One region of the Caldimonas sp. genome, then DNA from elsewhere that is predicted to be linked to it. Evidence: predicted binding sites of a transcription regulator. Region 1 holds the regulator's gene; each other region holds the start of a gene.
What was found. The regulator sigma-54, encoded in region 1, starts transcription at its own class of promoters, with help from an activator protein. The targets are predictions, from matches to a motif close to TGGCANGNAANCTGCTTT.
Positions count from the first base shown of each region.

Region 2: the regulator sigma-54 is predicted to act here: its motif matches at 2,487-2,504, upstream of ACK42S_RS04280 (TorF family putative porin).
Region 3: the regulator sigma-54 is predicted to act here: its motif matches at 4,221-4,238, upstream of glnA (type I glutamate--ammonia ligase).
Region 4: the regulator sigma-54 is predicted to act here: its motif matches at 1,287-1,304, upstream of ACK42S_RS12330 (pilin).

Region 1 covers NZ_JBKBVU010000133.1:195-6,130, forward strand. Annotated here, with positions in the region: partial or broken gene lptB (LPS export ABC transporter ATP-binding protein) at 1-324, shown strand, start outside; gene ACK42S_RS12665 (RNA polymerase factor sigma-54) at 340-1,851, shown strand; gene ACK42S_RS12670 (class I SAM-dependent RNA methyltransferase) at 1,856-3,091, shown strand; gene ACK42S_RS12675 (5'-methylthioadenosine/adenosylhomocysteine nucleosidase) at 3,070-3,822, opposite strand; gene ACK42S_RS12680 (long-chain-fatty-acid--CoA ligase) at 3,842-5,515, opposite strand; gene ACK42S_RS12685 (amino acid ABC transporter ATP-binding protein) at 5,665-5,936, opposite strand, start outside.
Region 2 covers NZ_JBKBVU010000023.1:7,801-13,736, forward strand. Annotated here, with positions in the region: gene ACK42S_RS04265 (multifunctional CCA addition/repair protein) at 1-212, shown strand, start outside; gene ACK42S_RS04270 (MJ0042-type zinc finger domain-containing protein) at 335-715, shown strand; gene ACK42S_RS04275 (YifB family Mg chelatase-like AAA ATPase) at 735-2,261, opposite strand; gene ACK42S_RS04280 (TorF family putative porin) at 2,549-3,220, shown strand; gene ACK42S_RS04285 (P-II family nitrogen regulator) at 3,280-3,618, shown strand; gene ACK42S_RS04290 (ammonium transporter) at 3,644-5,044, shown strand; gene gshA (glutamate--cysteine ligase) at 5,199-5,936, shown strand, end outside.
Region 3 covers NZ_JBKBVU010000032.1:5,642-11,577, forward strand. Annotated here, with positions in the region: gene ACK42S_RS05330 (ATP-binding protein) at 1-1,780, shown strand, start outside; gene ACK42S_RS05335 (DUF1415 domain-containing protein) at 1,780-2,340, shown strand; gene ACK42S_RS05340 (EI24 domain-containing protein) at 2,337-3,236, shown strand; gene ACK42S_RS05345 (competence/damage-inducible protein A) at 3,259-4,080, shown strand; gene glnA (type I glutamate--ammonia ligase) at 4,306-5,724, shown strand; gene ACK42S_RS05355 (hypothetical protein) at 5,923-5,936, shown strand, end outside.
Region 4 covers NZ_JBKBVU010000125.1:2,507-8,442, reverse strand. Annotated here, with positions in the region: gene ACK42S_RS12335 (GGDEF domain-containing protein) at 1-552, opposite strand, end outside; gene ACK42S_RS12330 (pilin) at 782-1,228, opposite strand; gene ACK42S_RS12325 (alkene reductase) at 1,413-2,522, opposite strand; gene ACK42S_RS12320 (hypothetical protein) at 2,670-3,659, shown strand; gene ACK42S_RS12315 (hypothetical protein) at 3,700-4,488, shown strand; gene ACK42S_RS12310 (MBL fold metallo-hydrolase) at 4,511-5,287, opposite strand; gene ACK42S_RS12305 (FHA domain-containing protein) at 5,461-5,936, opposite strand, start outside.

The sequences.
Region 1 (5,936 bases):
GCCCCGTCGCTGTCGGGCGGTGAGCGCCGCCGCGTGGAGATCGCGCGGGCGCTGGCCACGCAGCCGCGCTTCATCCTGCTGGACGAGCCCTTCGCCGGGGTCGATCCGATCGCGGTGATCGAGATCCAGCGCATCATCGGCTTCCTCAAGGCGCGCGGCATCGGGGTGCTCATCACCGACCACAACGTGCGCGAGACCCTGGGCATCTGCGACCACGCCTACATCATCAGCGAAGGCCGGGTGCTGGCCCAGGGCACGCCCTCAGAGATCGTCGAGAACGCCGACGTGCGAAAGGTCTATCTCGGCGAGCACTTCCGCATGTAGGTCAGGGACGATGCGATGAAGCCCTCCCTGCAGGTCCGGTTGTCCCAGCACCTGGCGCTGACGCCGCAGTTGCAGCAATCCATCCGGTTGCTGCAACTGTCCACGCTCGAGCTTCATCAGGAAGTCGAGCAGATGCTGGAACAAAACCCCTTCCTCGAACCCGAGGACGACAGCGGCGAGCCGGTGCCGGGCCCGTCCTTGCTGCCCGAGGCGCCGGCGACCCGCGAGCGCGAAGCCCAGGCCGACGCCGAGGCTGGCGACGGCTTCGAGGCGGCCGAGGCCGGCGGGGTCGATACGCTGGAGGTCGGCGCCACCGAGCGCGATGACTGGGAGAACGGCACCGAACGCGACGACTTCGACGGCATCGGCGAGACGCCGGCCAGCCGCAGCGGCAGCGACGACGAGCTCGACCCCATCGAGCGGGCCAGCCCCGGCATCAGCCTGCAAGATCATTTGCGCCAGCAGTTACTGGACATGCGCCTGTCGCCCGAAGATGCCGCCGCGGTGCAGGTGCTGATCGAGTCGCTCGACGAAGACGGCTACCTGGCCGATGCGCTGGAGGACATCGCCGCCCACCTGGCCGGCGAGGACGAGGCCTCGCGCGAAGAACTGCTCGAGCGGCTGCGCTGCGCGCTGAAGTGGCTGCACAGTCTGCAGCCCACCGGCGTGGGCGCGCGCGACCTGTCCGAGTGCCTGTGTCTGCAGTTGCGCGCCCTGCCGCGCAGCGAGGCCCAGATCATCGCGCTGATGATCTGCCAGGGCCACCTCGAGGCGCTGGCACGGCGCGACGTGAAGAAGCTGATGGCCGCCACCGGCGCCGACGAGGAGCTGATCAAGCAGGCCCAAGCCCTGATCGTGGCCTGCGAGCCCAAGCCGGGTCGGCCCTTTGCGCGGGCCGAGGCCCACATCATCGTGCCCGACGTGATCGTGCAGAAGGCCGGCCGCGGCTGGAAGGTGGTGCTCAACCCCGACGTGATGCCGCGCCTGCGCATCAACGATCTCTATGCCCAGGCCATCCGGCAGCAGCGCGGCAGCGAGTCCAGCCAGGCCCTGGGCGCCAGGCTGCAGGAGGCACGCTGGTTCATGAAGAACATCCAGCAGCGCTTCGACACCATCTTGCGCGTCTCGCAGGCCATCGTCGAGCGGCAGAAGAACTTTTTCACCCATGGCGAGATCGCGATGAAGCCCTTGGTGCTGCGCGAGATCGCCGACGAGCTGGGTCTGCACGAATCGACCATCTCGCGCGTGACCACGGCCAAGTACATGGCCACGCCCTTCGGCACCTTCGAGCTGAAGTACTTCTTCGGCTCCTCGCTGAACACCGAGGCCGGGGGCAATGCCTCCAGCACCGCGGTGCGCGCGCTGATCAAGCAGCTCATCGCCTCGGAGGACCCGGCCCGGCCCCTGTCGGACAGCCAGCTCAGCCAGATGCTCGAGGAACAGGGCATCCAGGTGGCGCGCCGCACCGTGGCCAAGTACCGCGAGGCCCTGAAGATCGCGCCGGCCAACCTGCGCAAGGCCCTGTGACCTCATGAGACTGCAGCTTTTCCTTCCGTGTGCCGGTGGCGTGGAGGCCTGGCTGGCCGAGGAGGCGATGAGCCTGCTCGGGCCCGACACCCACGGCACGATCGAGCGCGGCGGCATCGCCCTGAGCGGCGACGCGCGCGCGGTGATGGTGCTCAACCTGGAAAGCCGCCTGGCTCAGCGCGTGCTGGTGCGGCTCGCGCGCGGCCCCTATCGCCAGGAAGACGACCTCTATGCCCTGGCCCGCCAGGTGCGCTGGCCCGACTGGATGAGCCCGGCACAGACCTTCAAGGTGGACGTGACCGCCCAGCGTTCGCCGCTGCGCAGCCTCAACTTTGCCGGGCTGCGCATCAAGGACGCGCTGTGCGATGCGATGCGCGAGGCCGCCGGCCAGCGGCCCAGCGTGGACACGCGCCACCCCGACGTGCGGGTGATGCTGCACCTCACCGAACAGGACGCCACTGTCTACATCGACACCTCGGGCGAGCCGCTGTTCAAGCGCGGCTGGCGCGAGGACAAGGGCGATGCCCCGCTGAAGGAGACCCTGGCCGCCGCGATGCTGGCCGCCGCGGGCTGGCGCGGCACGCCTCAGGCCGGCGGGGCTCTGCTCGACCCGTGCTGCGGCTCGGGCACCATCGCGATCGAGGCTGCCCAGATCGCCTGCGGCATCGCGCCGGGCCTGAAGCGACGCTTTGCCTTCGAACACCTGGCGCCCTTTGCCGGGCCGCCGGCGCGGGCCCAATGGCAGGCCTTGAGGCAGGCCGCGCGCTCACGCATCCACCCACCGGCCGTGCCGGTGTTCGCCAGCGACGTGGCCTTCCGCATGGTCGATTTCGCGCGCCGCAATGCGCAGCGTGCCGGCGTGGCCGATGCGATCGAATTCCATGGTGGCGACGCGCTGGAGCGGCCGGCCCCGCGCCTGAGCGAGGGCCTGGCGCGCACACTGATGCTCAACCCGCCCTATGGCGAGCGCATCGAGGCGCGCGGCAGCGTGGCGCGCAGCGCTGAGCAGACCGGCCTGGCCGACGATTTCTATCCGCGTCTGGCGGCCCATTGGAAGCGCCATTTCGGCGGCTGGACGGCCTGGGTGCTCAGCCCCGAGATGAAACTGCCCAGCCGCATGCGCCTGAAGGAGGCCCGCCGCATCCCGATGTGGAACGGCCCCATCGAATGCCGCCTGTTCCGCTTCGACCTGGTGAGCGGATCCATGCGCGGTGAGGCTCAGCCCCCCGCGGCCAGATAACGCTCGACGAGCGCCACCGAGTAGCGGCGCGCCACATCCTGGACGAAGGCGGTGAAGTCCACATGGGCCTGATCGTCGGCCCGGTCCGAGATGGTGCGCAGCACGGCCAGGGGCAGGCCGTGGTCGTGACAGACCTGGGCGACGGCCGCGCCTTCCATTTCCACCGCCAGGGCATCGGGCAGCTCGCGGCGCAGGGCCGCGCTTTCGGCGCTGGTGGACACGAAACGGTCGCCGCTGAGGATCAGCCCGCTGTGCACGGCGGGCGTGCCGATGCCGAAGGCCGCCAGGGTGTCGGCGCCGAGCACCCTGGCGGCCTCGGCGGCCACCGAACGCGCCGCCTGAAGCAGGCGCTGGCTCATCGCCGCATCGGTGCGCAGGCGCGACAGGCCGTACAAGGGCAGCTCATGCCGCGGAAAGATCGGCGAGGCGTCCATGTCGTGCTGCAACAGCTCGGTGGCCACCACCAGGTCACCCACGCGCACGCCCTCGCCCAGGCCGCCGGCCACGCCGGTGAAGAGCAGAGCCTGCGCCCCGAAGCGCTGGATGGCCAGCGTGGCCGTGGTGGCCGCGGCCACCTTGCCGATGCCCGACAGCACCGCCACGACCTCGCGGCCGCCCAGATGCCCCACCCAGAAGTCCCGACCGGCCACACGTTCACGCCGCTCGTCGGGCATCCGTTCGAGGACGGCCGCCAGCTCCTCGTGCATCGCGGCGATGAGGGCCAGCGTCATGGCTGTGCGTCGTCAGGCCTCATTTCTTGTCCCGCAGCTCGCGCCGCAGGATCTTGCCCACCGGGGTCTTGGGCAGCTCGGTGCGGAACTCGATGACCTTGGGCCGCTTGTAGCCGGTCAGGTTCTGCTCGCAGTAGGCCCGCACATCAGCCTCGGTGAGCGCCGGGTTCTTCTTGACGATCACGAGCTTGACCGCCTCGCCCGACTTCTCGTCGGGCACGCCCACCGCAGCCACTTCCAGCACGCCGTCCATCTGGGCCACGACATCTTCCACTTCGTTGGGGTAGACGTTGAAGCCCGACACCAGGATCATGTCCTTCTTGCGGTCCACGATTCGGAAGTAGCCGCGCTCGTCCACCGTGCCGATGTCGCCGGTGCGGAAGAAGCCGTCGGGCGTCATGACCTTGGCGGTCTCGTCCGGGCGCTGCCAGTACCCGGCCATCACCTGAGGGCCGCGGATGGCGATCTCGCCCGGGGTGCCGATCGGCACCTCGTGGCCTTCATCGTCGAGCAGCTTGAACTCGGTGGAGGGCAGCGGCAAGCCGATGGTGCCGGTGAACTCGGTGCTGTCGGTGGGGTTGCAACTGGCCGAGGGCGAGGTTTCCGACAGGCCGTAGCCTTCGCAGATGGGGCAACCAGTCTTCTGCAGCCACAGCTTGGCCGTGGCCGACTGCACCGCCATGCCGCCGCCCACGCTGAGCTTGAGCGTGCTCCAGTCGACCTTGTGGAAGTCGGGGTGGTTGGCCAGGGCGTTGAACAGCGTGTTGACGGCCGGGAAGCTGTGGAACTTGTGCTGCGACAGCTCCTTCAGCACGGCGGGGATGTCGCGCGGGTTGGGGATCAGGATGTTGCAGCCGCCCATGCGCATGGACAGCATCATGTTCACCGTGAAGGCGAAGATGTGGTAAAGCGGCAGCGCGCAGACGGTGACGGTCTGCTCGCCCGGCGGGATCTTCTTCAGTGCCGGGCCGTTCCAGGCCTCGGACTGCAGCACGTTGGCGATGATGTTCCGGTGCAGCAGCACGGCGCCCTTGCTCACGCCGGTGGTGCCGCCGGTGTACTGCAGCACGGCGATGTCGGTGGCCTTGATCTCGGGTTTGCGCAGCGTGAGGCTGCGGCCCTTGGCGATGGCATCGTTGAAGCGCACGGCCCCGGGCAGATCGAAAGCCGGCACCAGCTTCTTGACCTTTCGCACCACGTAATTGACGATGGCGCCCTTCGGAAAACCCAGCAGATCGCCCATCGCGGCCAGCACCACATGCTGGACCGGTGTCTTGGCCAGGCACTCCTGCAGGGTGCGTGCGAAGTTCTCGATGATGACGATCGCCTTGGCGCCGGCGTCCTTGAGCTGGTGCTCGAGCTCGCGGGCGGTGTACAGCGGGTTGACATTGACGATGACGTAGCCCGCACGCAGGATGCCCGCCACGACGATGGGGTACTGCGGCACGTTGGGCATCATGATGGCCACCCGGTCACCCTGGCTCAGGCCGAGCGACTGCAGGTAGGCCGCGAAGATGCGCGAGTACTCGTCGAGCTGGGCATAGGTGAGCGTCTTGCCCATGAACTTGAAGGCGGGACGCTCGGCGTATTTGGTGAAGCTTTCCTCGAGCAGCGCGACCAGCGACGGGTACTGGTCGGGGTTGATCTCGTGCGGCACGCCTTGCGGATAGTGCTTCAGCCAGACTTTTTCCATGGGTTCCTCCGAATGAACCGGGAATTCTGACGCATGGCTGACGCAAGCCCCATCAGGTGTTTCGCTAGACGGATTTGGAGTGAAGCCTCTACTTTGATGTCCCGCAGGAGACGGCGGCCCCGTTCGATGCCCTGTCTCGGGGCACCGTCTCAGCGGTCCAGGATCTGGCTGAGGAACTGTCGGCTGCGTTCGCTGCGCGGATTGCTGAAGAATGCCTCGGGGGTGTTTTGCTCGACGATCTCGCCGGCATCCATGAAGATGACCCGGTCGGCCACGGCCCGTGCAAAGCCCATCTCATGGGTGACGCACAGCATCGTCATGCCCTCGCGGGCCAGATCGATCATCGTGTCGAGCACTTCCTTGACCATCTCCGGGTCGAGTGCCGAGGTGGGTTCGTCGAAGAGCATGATCGAGGGGTTCA
Region 2 (5,936 bases), on a different contig from region 1:
TGCTGGCCTGCGAATGCGATGCCCGCGGCCGGCTGGGCCTGGGTGAGCAGGACTACCCCCAGGGCGACCTGTTGCGCCACGCGCTGCGCGCCGCCCAGGGGGTGGACACCGGCGAGATCGCCCGGCAGGCCCAGGCCCGCGGCCTGAGCGGGTCGCGCATCGCCGGGCTCATCCACGACTCCCGGGTGCGTGCGGTGGCCCAGGCCCTCTGAGGCCCGGGCGTGAGTGCCGCCGGCAGGGGGGGGGGCGATACCCGAGTCGCCGCCGGGGCTGGCGCTGCGGTACGATCATGATGGCTTTGGCCGCGCGGTGGGCCCGATGCAGGGGGTGTGCGATGAGGATGGCGCAGGTGATCCGGCGGCACGGCTTTCGCAAGTGGTATGAGCGCGAACTCATCCAGAGCCACCTCCACCTCGTGTTGCTGCTGCTGGCCACGCTGGGCCTGCTGGGCAGCGCCGAGGCCTACGAGCGCGGCGCGCCTGCGCTGGAGCAGGTGTGGATCGGGCTGTGCGCCGCCGCCAGTGCGGTGATCGGGCTGTGGGCCCTGAGGCGTTACCTCTATTTGCTGATGCATGCCGAGCAGGTGGCCCACCAGGCCCAGTGCCCGGCCTGCCAGACCTATGCCCGCTGGACCCTGGTCGACGAGGACGAGGGCCGCCAGCGCCTGCAGGTGCAATGCCGCCAGTGCAGCCACCGCTGGCACATCGACTGCTGAGTGCCCCGCCCGACCGGGCTCACGAGGAGGCCAGCACGCGCCGAAGCTGGATCGCCTCGGCCAGGTGGGCCACAGCGAGGGTGTCGGCGCCGGCCAGGTCGGCGATGCTGCGGGCGAGCTTGAGCACCCGGTGCAGGCTGCGGGCCGACCAGCCCAGCCGGGCGGCGGCGGCTTGCAGGAAGTGCTGGGCGCCGTCGTCGAGCCGGCAGTGCGCATCGATCTGCGCCCCCTGGAGCTGGGCGTTCGCGCAGCCCTGGCGGGCCATCTGGCGTTGCCGGGCCCGGGCCACGCGCTCGGCCACCGCGGCGCTGGGCTCGCCCTCGGGCAGGCGCAGCAGCTCCTCGTGCGGCACGCTGGCCACTTCCACCTGGATGTCGATGCGATCCAGCAGCGGCCCGCTGAGCCGGCCCTGGTAACGCGCCACGGCCTCGGGGCTGCAGCGGCAGGGCCGCACGCGCGAGCCCAGGTAGCCGCAGGGGCAGGGGTTCATCGCGGCGACGAGCTGGAAGCGTGCCGGGAACTCGGCCTGCCGGGCTGCGCGCGAGATGGTGATCTGGCCGGTCTCCAGCGGTTCGCGCAGGACTTCCAGCGCCGCGCGCGGGAACTCGGGCAACTCGTCGAGGAAGAGCACGCCCTGATGGGCCAGTGAAATCTCCCCCGGCCGCGGTGGCGAGCCGCCGCCGGCCAGGGCCACTGGCGAGGCGCTGTGATGAGGTGTGCGCAGCACGCGCTGGCGCCAGCGCGAGGGATCGAAGGCGCCCACCAGGCTGAGCACCGCGGCCGATTCCAGCGCCGCCTCGGTGTCCAGCGGCGGCAGCAGGCCGGGCAAGCGCTGGGCGAGCATGGACTTGCCGGTGCCCGGCGGGCCCACCATCAGCACGCTGTGGCCACCGGCCGCAGCGATCTCCAGCGCCCGTTTCGGACCGGCCTGACCCTTGACCTCGCGCAGGTCAGGGCCGGCGGCGGCCTCGGCCTGTGGCCGTTCGCACACCCGCACCCAGCCGGGTGGGGCCGGGCCGTCCGCGGTGGGCGGCTGCAGCGACTGCACCACGTCCAGCAGGTGCCGTGCACCGTAGACGGTGGTGCCTTCGACCAGCGAGGCCTCGCGGGCGCTGTCCAGCGGCAGCACCATCGCGCGCGCGCTCCCCTGGCGGCGCAGCGCCAGGCTCATCGCCAGGGCGCCGCGCACGGCCCGCAGATCGCCGGCCAGCGACAGCTCACCGGCGAATTCATAGCCGTCCAGGGCCGCGGCGGGGATCTGGCCCTGCGCGGCCAGGATGCCCAGCGCAATGGGCAGATCGAAGCGGCCGGATTCCTTGGGCAGGTCGGCCGGCGCCAAGTTGACGGTGATGCGCTTGTTGTGGGGGAAATCCAGCCCGCTGTTGAGCAGCGCGGCGCGTACGCGCTCACGGGCTTCCTTGACTTCGGTGTCGGCCAGACCCACCAGCGTGAAGCTGGGCAGGCCGTTGGCCAGGTGCACCTCGACGGTGACGGGCGGCGCCTGCAAGGCAGCCAGCGCCCGGCTGTGGATCACGGCCAGTGACATGGAAGGAGATCCTCCTGAACATCATTCTTCTGAAGGACGCGCCCGGGGCGCTCCAGCCCGCATTGTGCCGTTCGCGCCCGCGACGGCTCCCGGCCCGGGCCCCCATGGGCATGGGGATGCGCACAGGTCTGGTGCATCGACCTGGGGTGCACCGCAGGCGTGCGCCGTCCGGGCGATAGGGGAGCGCGATGCGCTGTCATGGGGCGGCCCGGCCCGGCCTTGCGGTGGCACGCTTCCTGCTGACCTGCGCTCGGAACCCGTTCTTCATCCCACCAGGAGTCACGTCCATGTCCCGCAAAACCCTGCTCGCGCTCGCCCTGGCCTCCTCCGTGCTCGCCGCTCCGGCGATGGCCGAGGGCGTGGCCACCAACTTCAGCCTGACCACCAACTACAAGTTCCGCGGCCAGGACCAGACCGACAACAAGCCGGCCGTCCAGGGCGGCTTCGACTACAGCCTGGGCGGCTTTTATGTCGGCAACTGGAACTCGAGCATCAGCTTTGCCAACGGCATCGAGATGGATGTCTACGGCGGCTACAAGGGGGAGGTGGCCGGCCTGGGCTATGACGTGGGGGTGCTGCAGTACGTCTACCCCGGCCTGTCCGATGCCAACACCACCGAGATCTACGGTGGCCTGAGCTACGGCGCGTTCGCGTTCAAGTACTCGCACACCGTCTCCGACGAGTACTTCGCCGTGCCCGACAGCCGCAACACCGGCTACTTCGCGCTGTCGGCCAATGTGCCGGTGATCGACAAGCTCACGCTCAACGCCGCGCTGGGCTACACGCTGTGGGCCAGCGATGCCGCGCCGCCCGACTACTACGACTACAAGCTGGGCGCCACCTACGACCTGGGCTCGGGCTTCTCGCTGGGCGGCCACGTGGTGGGCGCCAACAAGAAGAACTTCTACGGCGACATCAACAAGGCCCGTTTCATCCTCACGTTGACCAAGGCCATGTGAACCGCGGGTGCCCGGTCGGGAGCGGGCACCGTCCATTCCACTTTCAAAAGGAGCAAGCCATGAAGATGGTGACTGCCATCGTCAAGCCCTTCAAGCTGGACGAAGTGCGTGAAGCCCTCAGCGCCATCGGGGTGCAAGGCATCACGGTGACCGAGGTCAAGGGCTTCGGCCGCCAGAAGGGTCACACCGAGCTGTACCGCGGGGCGGAGTACGTCGTCGACTTCCTGCCCAAGGTGAAGATCGAGGCGGCGGTGGACGATGCCATCGTCGACCGCGTCATCGAGGCCATCGAAGGCGCGGCCCGCACCGGCAAGATCGGTGACGGGAAGATCTTCGTGTCCGCCCTCGAGCAGGTGGTGCGCATCCGCACCGGCGAGACGGGCAAGGACGCCCTGTGACCCTTCCGACCCAGAGAGACAACCCATGAAGAAACTGCTTGCCATCCTGGCGTTCGGTCTGTCGGCCCTCGGGGTCGTGGACGTCGCCCTCGCGCAGGACGCCGCCGCCTCGGCGCCTGCGGTCACCGAAGCGGCCGCGCCGGCCGCCGCCCCCGCCGCACCGGCGCCGGCCCCCGCCGAAGCCGCCCCGACGCCCACCGTGAACAAGGGCGACGTGGCCTGGATGCTGACGGCGACCATGCTGGTCATCCTGATGACCATCCCCGGCCTGGCGCTGTTCTACGGCGGCCTGGTGCGCGCCAAGAACATGCTGTCGGTGCTGATGCAGGTCTTCGCGATCTTTTCGCTGGTCACGGTGCTGTGGGTGATCTACGGCTACAGCCTGGCCTTCGGCGGTGGCGGCGCGTTCATCGGCACGCTGGACAAGGTCTTCCTGATGGGAGTGACGCAGGAGTCCTTGGCCGACACCTTCTCTCCCGATGCCAAGCTGCCCGAGTACGTGTTCATTGCCTTCCAGAGCACGTTTGCCGCCATCACCTGCGCGCTGATCGTCGGGGCCTTTGCCGAGCGCATCAAGTTCTCGGCGGTGCTGCTGTTCACGGTGCTGTGGTTCACCTTCAGCTACCTGCCCATCGCCCACATGGTGTGGTACTCGGAGGGTCTACTGTTCAAGGACGGCGCGCTGGACTTCGCCGGCGGCACCGTGGTGCACATCAACGCCGGTGTGGCCGCGCTGGTGGGCGCTTACATGGTGGGCAAGCGCATCGGCTTTGGCAAGGAGGCCATGCCCCCGCATTCGCTGACGCTGACCATGGTGGGCGCCTCGCTGCTGTGGGTGGGCTGGTTCGGCTTCAACGCCGGTTCCGCGCTGGAAGCCAATGCCAACGCCTCGCTGGCCTTCATCAACACCATCGTGGCCACCGGTGCGGCCACCCTGGCCTGGTGCATCGGTGAAGGCTTGGCCAAGGGCAAGGCGTCGATGCTGGGCGCCGCCTCGGGCGCGGTGTCGGGGCTGGTGGCCATCACCCCGGCCGCCGGTCTGGTGGGCCCGATGGGCGCCATCGTCCTGGGCCTGATCGCCGGCTTCGTGTGCCTGTGGGGCGTGAACGGCCTCAAGCGCATGCTGGGCGCCGACGACGCGCTGGACGTGTTCGGCGTGCATGGCGTGGGCGGCATCGTGGGGGCCTTGCTGACCGGCGTGTTTACCGCCCCCGGCCTGGGCGGCACCGGCGCCGAGGACTTCTCGATCGCCTCGCAGGTGTGGATCCAGGCCAAAGGCGTGCTGCTGACCATCGTCTGGTCGGGCGTGGTGGCGATCATTGCCTACAAGATCGTCGATCTCGTCATCGGCCTGCGCGTGCCCGAAGAGGAGGAGCGCGAGGGCCTGGACATCGCCTCGCACGGCGAGACGGCCTACAGCAAGTAAGCGACTGCTCGCGCCCAGGGCGCCAGCCATCCAGGGCCTCCTGCGGGAGGCCCTTTTTCTTGCGTCCGGCCTCTTGCAGCGCAGCAGGTCCGTCCCCAATTCCCTAGAATCCCCAGTCCGGCCCTCGGGCATTTCACGCACAGGCACCGCGCGCATGGTCCCCCATCTCATCACGGCCCTCACCGGCCCGATCAACGAGCTCGAGCAACGCATCCTGGAGTCCATGCCGGCCATCGAGCGATGGTTCCGCCTTGAGTGGATGGAGCACACGCCTCCGTTCTACACCTCGGTGGACGTGCGCAATGCCGGCTTCAAGCTGGCGCCGGTGGACACCAATCTCTTCCCGGCCGGATGGAACAACCTCACCGAGGAAATGCTGCCGCTGGCCGTGCAGGCGGCCATGGCGGCGATCGAGAAGATCTGTCCCGAGGCCAAGAACCTGCTGCTGCTGCCGGAGAAGCACACCCGCAACACGTTTTACCTGATGGCTGTGAAGCGGCTGATGCAGATCTTCACCCAGGCCGGCTTGAACGTGCGCCTGGGCACGTTGGACGAGGAGATCAAGGAGCCCACGACGCTCAACCTGCCCGACGGCAGCACCCTGACGTTGGAGCCGCTGCTGCGCACCAAGCGTCGCCTGGGCCTGAAGGACTTCGACCCCTGCACCATCCTGCTCAACAACGACCTCTCGGCCGGACTGCCGCCGGTGCTCGAAGGCCTGCACGAGCAGTACCTGCTGCCGCCGCTGCACGCGGGCTGGGCGGTGCGGCGCAAGTCCAACCACTTCAACGCCTACGAGGAAGTGGCCAAGAAGTTCGCCAAGCTGCTGGGCATGGATCCCTGGCTGATCAACCCGATGTACGCCCAGTGCGGCAAGGTCAACTTCCACGAG
Region 3 (5,936 bases), on a different contig from region 1:
CTGGCGCTGGCTGCGCTGCCGGGCCCGGGCCTGGCCCGACGAGACCGGCCAGCCCGCGATCCTGGCCGGGGCGGTGACGGACGTGACCGATGAGATGGAGGCCGTGGAGGCCTTGCGCCGGCACCACAGCCAGCTCGAGGAACTGGTGCGGGAGCGCACCGCCAGGCTGGAGGCCGCGCGCGCCGAAGCTGAACGCGCCAACCGGGCTAAATCGCTCTTCCTGGCCAACATGAGCCACGAGATCCGCACCCCGCTCAATGGGGTGCTGGGGATGACCGAGCTGGCCTTGCGGGCCGCCACCACCGCCACCCAGCGGCGCTATCTGGAACTGGCCCAGTCCTCGGGGGCGAGTCTGCGGGCCATCATCGACGACATCCTCGATTTCGCCAAGGCCGAGGCCGGCAAGCTCAGTCTCGACGAGGTGGAGTTCGATCCGGGTGAGCTGATGGCCGTGACGGTGCGCTCGGTGCTGCCCCAGGCGTACGACAAAGGCCTGGCGCTGCATTTCGACAGCCGCGGGGCGGCCCTGCGCGTGCTCGGCGACCCGGTACGGGTGCGCCAGATCGCCACCAACCTGCTGTCCAATGCCCTGAAGTTCACGGTGGCCGGGCAGGTGCGGTTCGTGGTCAGTGTGGAAGGCTCGCCCGGGGGCCTGTGCCATGTGCGTCTGGAGGTCTCGGACACCGGCATCGGCATGGACGAGGCCACGCTCGAGCGCGTGTTCCATCCCTTCGAGCAGGCCGATCCCTCGGTGTCGCGCACGGTGGGGGGCACAGGGCTGGGGCTGTCCATCGTGCGCAGCCTGTGCGAGCTGATGGGCGGGAGCGTGCAGGCACGCAGCGAGCCGGGGGTGGGCTCGAGCTTCGAGGTGCTGCTGCCCCTGCGAGCTGCCCCGGCCGATGCCGCCGAGCCGGATGACGAGCCCGCGGTGGCCGGGGCCTGGGCCTGGGTGGTCGGCGCCGCGCCGGGCGACCCGCTGGGCGAACGCCTGGCGCGGCTGGGCTGGCAGGTCCAGTCGCTGGCCGGCCTGGACCAGGCCCTGGCGCATGCCGCCGGGGCCCCGCCGCCGGGGCTGGTGGTCGTGGTGCACGATGCGCGCCAAGCCGTTTCCGAGGCGGCCCTGGTGGCTTTGCGCGAGCGCCTGAGCGCCGGCTGCGACATCGTCGTGCTGGTGTCGCCCCATGGCAGCGAGGAGACCGGGGCGCTGGAGCCCGAGCGTGGGCAGGCGCTGGGGTTGAAGGTCTACATCGCCCCGCTCAGCCCGGCCGACCTGCGCCAGCTCACGCTCAGCCACCAGGCACCGGCCGCCGCCGTGCCAGCCCAACCCCCCGCGACCGCGACGGCCTTGCCGCTGGCGCGTTGGCAGGGCGCACGCTTCCTCGTGGTCGAAGACAATCCAGTGAACCAGGTGCTGGCCCAGGAGATGCTGCGGCTGCTCGGCTTTCAGGTGGAGGTGGTTGCCGGCGGGCAGGAGGCCCTGGATCACTGCGAGCGCCATCCCCCTGATGCCGTGTTGATGGACGTCCAGATGCCCGGGCTGGACGGTCTGGAGACCACGCGCCGCCTGCGCCGCGCCCAGGCCCAAGGCAGGCTGCCGCCGTTTCCGATCATCGCCGCCACGGCCCACGCCAGCGAGTCGGACCGGCGGTCCTGTCTGCTGGCCGGCATGGACGGGTATATTGCCAAGCCGCTGGACCTGCGCGTGATGCGCTCGGAGATCCGGCGCGTGCTGCTCCATGCCTGCGGCGACGACAGCGACACCCCAGAAACCCGCTACTGATGACCGATCGAACCACTGCCGAGCACGTGATCGCCCGCACCCGCCTGTGGCTGGAGCGGGCTGTGATCGGCCTGAATCTGTGCCCCTTTGCCAAGGCGGTGCACGCCCGTGGCCAGATCCGCTGGGTGGTGAGCCCTGCCACCACGACCGAGGCCCTGCTGGACGCGCTGCGCACCGAGCTGCGCTGGCTGGCGCAGGCCGATCCCTCGGCAACGGACACGACCTTGCTGATCCACCCCCATGTGCTGGCCGACTTCCTCGACTTCAACGACTTCCTCGACGACGCCGAGGCGGCTGTGGCCGAGCTGGGCCTGGAAGGCGTGCTGCAGGTGGCCAGCTTCCACCCCGGCTACCAGTTCGCCGGCACCGACGCCGACGACATCGCCAATGCCACCAACCGCTCGCCCTATCCCACCTTGCACCTGTTGCGCGAGGCCAGCATCGAGCGGGCGGTGGCCGCGTTTCCCGAGCCTGAAACCATCTACGAAGCCAACATCGCGACGCTGCGACGGCTGGGCCCGCACGGCTGGGCCCGGCTGATGGACGACAAACCCTCATGACCCTGCTCCTGGACGCCTTCTGGCGCGCCCTGGCCTACTGCCTGCATCCGCGCGTCATCCTGCTGTCGCTCGCGCCGCTGCTGCTCACCGCCGGTCTGTGCTTTGCGCTGGGCTGGTTCTACTGGGAAGCCGCCGTGGCGGCGGTGGACGCGTGGCTGCGCGGCTGGGCCCTGGTGAACTCGTTCACGCTGTGGCTGGAATCGATGGGGGCCACCGGCCTGCGCGCGGTGATGGCGCCGTTGATCGTGGTGGCGCTGGCCGTGCCGGTGATCGTCGTGGTGTCGCTGATGGCCGTCTCGGTCCTCATGACGCCGGCCTTGGTGCGCCTGGTGGGGGCCCGGCGCTTCCCGCAACTGGCCCGGCGCCAGGGTGAATCCTTCTGGCGCTCGCTGCTGTGGATGCTGGGACACACCCTGGTGGCGCTGGCCGCCTTGGTTGTCAGCCTGCCGCTGTGGCTCATCCCGCCGCTGGCCTTGGTGCTGCCGCCGCTGATCTGGGGCTGGCTCACCTACCGTGTGATGGCCTTCGATGCCCTGGCCGAACATGCCGAGCGTGCCGAGCGCCACGCCTTGCTGCGCGAGCACCGCTGGCCTTTGCTGGGCATGGGCCTGCTGTGCGGCTACCTCGGGGCTGCCCCGGCCCTGCTGTGGGCCCTGGGTGCGGTGGCCTTCATCCTGGCCCCGCTGCTCGTGGTGGTGTCGGTTTGGCTCTACACGCTGGTGTTCGCCTTCTCCTCGCTGTGGTTCACCCACTATGCCCTGGCAGCGCTGGAGCGTTGGCGCAGTCAGCGCGAGGACCAGGTCCTGCCCGCCGAAAGCATCGTTGCCCCGGGGCCCGAGACCGTGCGTGCCGCGGGCCTGCTCGAACCGCCCCCGGGCCCGGGCACGCCCGGTTGATCCCCCTCACCGATCCGCACGGATGACCATGGACTTCGGACTTCTCATCGTCGGCGACGAGATCCTTTCGGGCAAACGCCAGGACAAGCACCTGCCGCGGCTGCTGGAGCTGCTGTCGCAGCGCGGGCTGGCCCTGCGCTGGGCGCGCTATGTCGGCGACGACCCCCGCCGCCTCGAGGCGGCGCTGAAAGACGCCTTCGCCAGCGGGGACGTGGTCTTCAGTTGCGGCGGCATTGGCGCCACGCCGGACGACCACACCCGCCAGTGCGCCGCCCGTGCGCTGGGCGTGCCGCTGGCCCTGCACCCCAAGGCCCGTGAGCTGATCATCGAGCGCATGCGCGACGTCGCACGCGAGCAGGGCCAGCCCTTCGAGCCCGACCGCCCCGACAACGTGCACCGGCTCAACATGGGCGTCTTCCCTGAGGGGGCGACGATCATCCCGAACCCCTACAACAAGATCCCCGGCTTCTCGGTGGGGCATGTCCACTTCCTGCCGGGCTTTCCGGTCATGGCCTGGCCGATGATGGAGTGGGTGCTGGACCACCAGTACCGGCATCTCTTCCACGCCCGCCCGCAGACGGAGCGCTCGGTCATCGTCTACGGCAGCATGGAAGCCAGCCTCACCCCGCTGATGGAGTCCATCGAGTCCCGCCATCCGCAGGTGCGGGTGTTCAGCCTGCCCAGCGTCGACCACCCCGAGCATGGCCGGCACATCGAACTGGGGGTCATGGGGCCGCCCGAGGCGGCGGCCCAGGCCTACGCCGACCTGCTGTCGGGCCTGCAGGCGCTGGCCGTGCGGCTCGGCCCCGAATTGGTGCGACACTCCTCGCCGCCGAGCCCTTGAATGGTGCGGTAACGTGCACTATGGTGGTGCTTCAGGCGTCGTGGCGGCCACTTGGCACCTGCGGTGGTGCCGCGCACCGTTCGGGCCATGTCCGGGGTGACCCGTCGGCGTGCCGGCGATGCACCGGAATGCATCAGCGTTGGCATGCTTTCTGCTAAATTGCCCCCGCGCGGGCCGGCCCTCGGCCTACCCACCCCCCTCACACACATCCCCTAGGAGCATTTGATGGCCAACAAGACGGTCGCCGACGTGATGAAGATGGTGAAGGAGAACGAAGTCAAGTTCGTCGACTTTCGTTTCACCGACACCCGTGGCAAGGAACAGCACGTCACCGTGCCCATCTCGGCCTTCGACGAAGACAAGTTCACGTCGGGTCACGCCTTCGACGGTTCGTCGATCGCCGGCTGGAAGGGCATCGAGGCCTCGGACATGCTGCTGATGCCCGACCCGAACACCGCGAACATCGACCCGTTCTATGAGGAGCCCACGCTCTTTCTGACCTGCGACGTGATCGAGCCGGGCGACGGCAAGCCCTACGAGCGCGATCCCCGCTCGCTGGCCAAGCGCGCCGAGGCCTACCTGAAGTCCTCGGGCATCGGTGATGCCGCCTACTTCGGCCCCGAGCCCGAGTTCTTCGTCTTCGACAGCATCCGCTGGAACGTGGACATGTCCGGCTGCTTCGTGAAGATCGAATCTGAGGAAGCCGCCTGGAACACCGGCAAGGAATACGAGCACGGCAACACCGGCTACCGTCCCACCGTCAAGGGCGGCTACTTCCCGGTGCCCCCGGTCGATTCAGGCCAGGACCTGCGCTCGGAGATGTGCCTGATCCTCGAGCAAATGGGCATTCCGGTCGAAGTGCACCACCACGAGGTGGCCAACGCCGGCCAGATGGAGATCGGCACCAAGTTCAGCACCCTGGTGCAGCGCGCCGACTGGCTGCAGCTCCAGAAGTACGTGATCCAGAACGTGGCCCATGCCTACGGCAAGACGGCCACCTTCATGCCCAAGCCGATCGTGGGCGACAACGGCTCGGGCATGCACGTGCACCAGTCCGTGTGGAAGGACGGCAAGAACCTGTTCGCCGGTGACGGCTACGCCGGCCTGTCGGACTTTGCGCTGTACTACATCGGCGGCATCATCAAGCACGCCCGTGCCCTGAACGCGATCACCAACCCGACCACCAACAGCTACAAGCGCCTGGTGCCGGGCTTCGAAGCCCCGGTGAAGCTGGCCTACTCCAGCCGCAACCGCTCGGCCTCCATCCGCATCCCCTATGTGGCCAACCCGAAGGGCCGCCGCATCGAAGCGCGCTTCCCCGACCCGATGGCCAACCCCTACCTGTGCTTTGCCGCGCTGCTGATGGCCGGCCTGGACGGCGTCGAGAACAAGATCCATCCGGGTGAGGCTGCCACCAAGGACCTGTACCACCTGCCGCCCGAGGAAGACGCGAAGATCCCGACCGTCTGCCACAGCCTCGACCAGGCGCTGGAGTACCTGGACCAGGACCGCGCCTTCCTGACCAAGGGCGGCGTGTTCACCGATGCCTTCATCGACGCCTACATCGAACTGAAGATGCAGGAAGTGACCCGCTTCCGCATGACCACCCACCCGGTGGAGTTCGACATGTACTACAGCCTGTGAGGCAGCCGGCGGCCCCGCAAGGGGCTCTCGCAAGCGACGAAGGGTGGCATATGCCACCCTTTGTCGCTTTCCGGAGGATCCATCGCTGGACCGTGGTGCGGCTCATGCCCGATACTGCAGGTCTCGACGGCTGACACGAGCCGTGAACCCTTGCGCCGAGCCGGGGTCTACTCAGCCTTGCCTGCCCAGACTGCATCCATGCCACGAGCCGA
Region 4 (5,936 bases), on a different contig from region 1:
GGCCAGCACCTTGAGCTGTTCTTGCGTGCGACGCAGTTCCTCCAGCATCTGAGATTGCCGCGCCGTCAGGCGGCGCAGCTCCAGCACCGTCATGACCTGGCGGGCCAGTGCGCGCAGGGCATCCTGTTGGGCCGCATCCAAAGTGCGCGGCCGGTGGTCCAGCACACACAGCGTGCCCAGCGGCAGCCCCTCCTCGGTCTCCAGCACAGCGCCGGCATAAAAGCGCAGCGGCGGCGGCCCCGTCACGAGCGGGTTGGTGGCGAAACGCTCATCCTGCAGGGCATCGGGCACGACGAACAGGCCCGGCTCGAGCATCGCATGGCGGCAGATGGACTGCGACAGCGGCGTCTCGCGCAGGCCCAGCCCCACCTCGGCCTTGAACCACTGCCGGTCGCGGTCCACCAGGCTCACCAGCGCGATCGGTGTGCCGCACACATAGGCCGCCACCCGCGCCAGATCATCGAAGTCGGGCTCCGGCGGCGTGTCCAGCACGCCATACCGCGCCAGCGCAGCCAAGCGCGACGGGTCAGCGGGGTGGCGGGGGTGGGTCAAGGGCAAGGTACTCGGCAGGCACTGCGCAAGCGTAGCAGCTTTGCGTGGGGTGGCAGTTGCGATCTGGCCCCGGGTTCTCTCAGCGGCTATGACAGGACAAAAGTTTTGAATCCGCCGGGGGGGGCAGGTCACCTACGCGCGAGGATCACGCCCACACTGCGCATAAAAGCAAAAGAGGGGGAACGGGTCCCCCTCCTTCTTTCAGACAAAATTTAGGTGCTTTGAGGCATTACGAGGCAGCAGTACATCCAGCAGGATAGTAGCTGTCTTTCCAGCCAGTGGGACGGCTGGCCACAGTGCACGACCACACTCCGTTGGCGTCACGCCCCAGGCGAACCACAGCTCCATTGACTCGGGGATTCGAGTTACGCAGGGTGCAGGTCAAAGCGTTGGCAGCAGCGCCACTGGTAGGCGCATTGACTGCGATCGTGCACCGCTCCGTGGTTTCAGACAGCCCCATGTTGTCGCGAGAGAAGAAATCGTTGGGACGACCTTCGTTGATTGCGACTTCATAATTGGTTTTGCCCCCGGAAATTTCCGACAAACCAGCGGCCACTTGACTGCGTGCCACGTAATCCTGATACGCCGGCAGCGCAATGGCCGCCAGGATACCGATGATCGCCACGACGATCATCAGTTCGATCAGCGTGAAGCCCTTCTGGGCCGAACGCTTCATCATGTGCAGTTGCTTCATACAGTCTCTCCAAAGAGGTTGGGGGTTGTGCGCCCACTTCCATGCAGGGGCCGTGCCAGCGGTTCGGGCCGGCACGGATCGTGATGGAATCGGCATTTGCAGACCGGCCGTGCTCTTTTGGGGGACTGGAAGCGTCAGCTTGGAGGGACCATGCTGACAAAAATGGTCAGGCCAGCGCCGGGTAGTCGATGTAGCCCTGCGCCCCGCCCCCATAGAAAGTCTTCACGTCCCAGTTGGTGAGCGGCGCCCCTTCGCGCAGGTGACGCATGAGTTTGGGGTTGTGGGGGAAAAGCCGGCCGAGGTCCACGGCGTCGGCCCGGCCTTCGGCCACGGCGGCTTCGGCCAGGGCTTTGTCGTAGCCGTTGTTGACGATCCAGGCACCGGTGCCGCCGGCGTGGCGGTACGCGTGGCGCAGGGCCTCGAAATCGAAGGGGCGGTCGGGCAGTTCTCGGGGGCCGCCGGTGGCGCCTTCGATCACGTGGATGAAGGCCAGGCCCAGGGGCGCGAGCTCGCGCACCACGTGTTCGAACAGCGGCTGGGGCTCGGCATCGACGATGTCGTTGGCCGGGGTGATGGGCGACAGGCGGATGCCGGTGCGCCCACCGCCGATGGCGCCGGCCACGGCGCGCGTCACTTCGAGCAGCAATCGGGCACGGTTCTCGATGGAGCCGCCGTAGGCATCGGTGCGTTGGTTGCTGCCGGTCTTGAGGAACTGGTCGAGCAGGTAGCCGTTGGCGGCGTGGATCTCCACCCCGTCAAACCCGGCCTCTTCGACCGCCGCACGGGCCGCGCGGGCGTAGTCGGCCACGAGGGCGGGCAGTTCGGACGCGTCCAGCGCGCGCGGGGCGGACACCGGCTCGAAGCCGCCCTGGCCGTCGGGGCCGATGAGGTAGGTGCGGGTCTTGGCCGGCAGCGCCGACGGGGCCACCGGGGCCTGGCCCCCGGGCAGCAGCGAGGTGTGCGAGACGCGGCCCACGTGCCAGATCTGGGCCACGATGCGCCCGCCGGCGGCATGCACACTGTCGGTCACGCGCCGCCAGCCGGCGAGTTGCTCGGGCGTGTACAGGCCGGGCACGTCGGCATAGCCCTGGCCCATGGGGCTGATGGCGGTGCCTTCGGAGACGATCAATCCGGCGCTGGCGCGCTGGGTGTAGTAGGTGGCGTGCAGTTCGTGCGGCACGCCGCGCGGGGCACGGTTGCGCGTGAGCGGGGCCATCACGATGCGATTGGCGAGAAGCAGGTCGCCGGCCTTCAGGGGGTCGTACAAGGTGTTCATGGCCGCCAAGGGTAGCGTCGGCGCCGCCGCTTTGCAGTGGACGCAAGGGCAGCGCGGCTTTGCAACTTCTGCTAGGCGCCGCGGAGTCCTCACCGTGAGGGCGCACGCCGATAATGGCGCTGGCCTCGATGGCAGGAGCAACGCTGCATGAGCCTGGTTTTCGCCCGCCCCATGCACCCGCGCGATGTGGATCGTTGCGTGCAGCTGCTGCGCGCAGGCGGCGTGCACCCCGGCTTGCTGCAAGCATCTCTGCTGCGCCAATGGCTGCGGGACGGGCGGCTGGTGGCGCGCGTTTTCGAGGAGGTCGTGGGCACGGCGCCGGTGGGTCGCTTGCGCGGCTGTGGGTTGAGCGTGCCGGTGCCCCTGGACTGGGCGCAACGCGCATGCGCAGGGGCGGTGTCGCCGCTGGTGGAGGCGCTGCTCGACGACCCCTTGCGGCTCACTCTGGATCGCCGCGCGCAAGCACGGGCCCTGGGCGAGCACGCGATGTGCATGTTCGTGCTGGGGTTTGGCCTGGACGATGAGGCCGGCGCTGCGATGGATGTGGTCAATGCCGTGGCGCAAGCCGCTTTCGTGCAGGCCCACGCCGGCTATGGCCTGCGCTATTTGATCGGCGAGGTGGCGGCCCACCACCCGCAGGCGCGGGCCTACCGCGCCTCGATGCTGGCAATGGGCTGCCGCCGCGCCCCCCTGCCCCGCACGGCGGCCACCGAAGTGTTGTACTTGGCCGACCATCATCTGGCCGACGCGCCGTATCACGCGCTTTACGGCTTGTTCCGCTATCAACCGCGACGCTGGGGATTCACGCCTGCGCAACAAGCCCTGTTGGAGTTGGCGCTGGCCGGGCTGGACGATGCTCAGGTGGCGCAGCACTTGGGGCTGAGCCGGCACACGGTGCACAAGCGCTGGCGAGCGATCTACGCGCTGGTGGATGACGACCCCGGGGCCTGGGCGATGCTGGGTCTGTCCTCGACGAGGGCGACGGTGCGGGCGTGCCGTGGCCTGGAGAAACGTCGTCATTTGCTGGACTATGTGCGCATTCATCCCGAGGAGCTGAGGCCTTGGCCTGCGACGGCGCCGTGTCTGCAGGAGAGGGACCCTTTTTGGGGCCTGCGCCTGGGGCACGAAGTCTCCTAGCATCGACGCACAGGTGCTTGGCATCCTGAAGGAGACGGCAATGGTCGACGCACTCGGGTGGATCCAATGGACCGTTTGCGCGGCGGCAGCAGTCCTGTCACTGGCCGGTTGTGGCGGGGGGTCGGGCTCGGACGAGCCGGATCTGGTGGTGCGGGGGTCGTCCTCGCGCACCGGCACGGTGGCTTCGCCGGCGTGGTGGATGCGCTGGTGGGCTTGGCTGCCCATGGGTGGCGCGGTGGCGCAGGCCACGACGCCGACGGGCTCGCCCCTGTCGATGCGCCTGCGCCTGTACGCCTTGTGGATCAGCCCCCAGGCCGATTGCTCCGGACCCTACACGCTGGTGCAACGCTACGAGGGTGGGCGGGAGTTCGATTTCGTGGCCTCCCCCACGCTGTTTGCGGGCGACCCGCCTGCGGGCAGTTATCGTTGCATCGTGTTCGAAGCCGACGACCGCTTGGTCGTGCGTCCCGACGCGGTGGCCGCCGCGGCGTTTCCCGGATCCTGTCGCAGCGACGCCGACGCGGTGACGGACTTGTACCGGGCGCCGGATGCGGATTACCGCACGCCCGAGGGAGCCCCCATCAGCGCCCGGGGGTCGCGGGCCGCGCCGGTGACGGACCGGGTGTATTTCTTCGCCGCCACCGATGTCGATGCCGCCACGAGCCGGCCCAACGGGCCCAGTGCCAATCAGACCCTGGAGCTGTCCGCGCCGCTGGTGGTTCCCGGCCGAACGACGCTGTACCTCGATGCGACGAACGGTTTGCTGGGCGGTGAGGAAGACGGGGTGGCGTTTTGCAGCGTCGAAAACGGGGTGCTGGGGTTCCGCTGAGACACTGGGCGGTTTGCGTTCCTCACACCTCGAACACCTGCCCCGCCTCCAAATGGGCGATGCGCTGGCCTGTCTCCAGGGCGCGCACCTGCTCGGCAATGCAAGACATTTCCCCCGGCTTGGCGTGGGTGAGGTAGACGGGCAGGTTTGGCGGCGCGCGGTCGAGCTCGCGCCGCAGGCTGCTGGGGCAATGGTGCTGGCTCAGCGCGGCCAGCTCGCGCTCATGGTCGCTGAAGGCCGTCTCGATCACGAGCATGCCGATGCGGCGAGCGGCCACCCGGGGCCACAGCGCAGGGTTGGGGCCGGTGTCGCCGGTGTAGACCCACCAGGGGGTGTCGGGCGTGGGCGTGCCGCCGCACACGGCATAGCCCACGGCCGGCACGGTGTGCTCGGCCGGCAGCACCTCGACCGTCTTGTCGCCCAGCCTCAGGCGCTGACCCACGGCCAGCGGCGCAAAGCGCAGCACCGGGGCCTCGACCGAGGGCAGGCGGCTGAAGTCGGGCCAGATCACGTCGTTGAGCACGTGGCGGCGCATCGCCTCGATCGTGGCCGGCAGCGCATGGACGGTGACGGGCCGGTGGCGCCGGCCGATGACACTGTCGGCCAGGAGCGGGATGGACACGATGTGGTCCAGGTGGGAGTGGCTGACCAGGATGTGGTCGATGCAGGCCAGTTCGTCCAGGGTCAGGTCACCCACGCCGGTGCCCGCATCGACGAGCAGGTCGTCATCGAGCAGGAAGGCCGTGGTCTTGCAACCGGCGGCGATCGCGCCAGAGCAGCCCAGGACGCGGATCTTCATGGTGGACGGGCGTGGCGGGTGTCGGTGGCCGTGCGGCACACAGGCTCACTGTGCCGCAGATTGGCTCGGCAGTGTGCCAACAAACCACCCTCGAAAGGGGGTTGGGTCTGCGCGTTTCGCGCGGCCGGCGTGAGCTTGTTCACGCCGCGCCCGGCTTCGTCGGCGGCGCAGACTCAGCTCTGCACGAACTGCATCTGGGTGCCGGCCAGTTCGATGATGTCGCCGTTCTTCAGGTGCACAGGGTCGTTGCCGACGGCTGCGCCATTGACGGTGGGCTTCATCGCGCCTTCGACATGGGCGAAGACGTAGCCGCCGGGTCGCTTGGTGATCGAGGCCACCTGGACGCCGGGCTTGCCGACGGTGGTGACCACCTTGGTGAGGCTGACCTCCCGGCCCGCCGCCGCGCCGTTGAGCACCTTGATCGTGGCGGTGGGGACCGCGGCGCCCAGGCCGCCGAAGCCCGAGGGGGCCCCCAGCCCGCCGAAGCCCGAGGCCGCGCCGCCGGCCAGCGGCGAGATCGGGGTCGTGCCGCCCAGGGGGGCGCCGGCGGAGAAGCCGCCCGGCTTCATGACCATGGTCTTTTCGTAGTCGGGCGCGTCTTCGGTGAGGTACTTGATCTTGTACTTGCCGATCTCGACGGTGTCGTTGT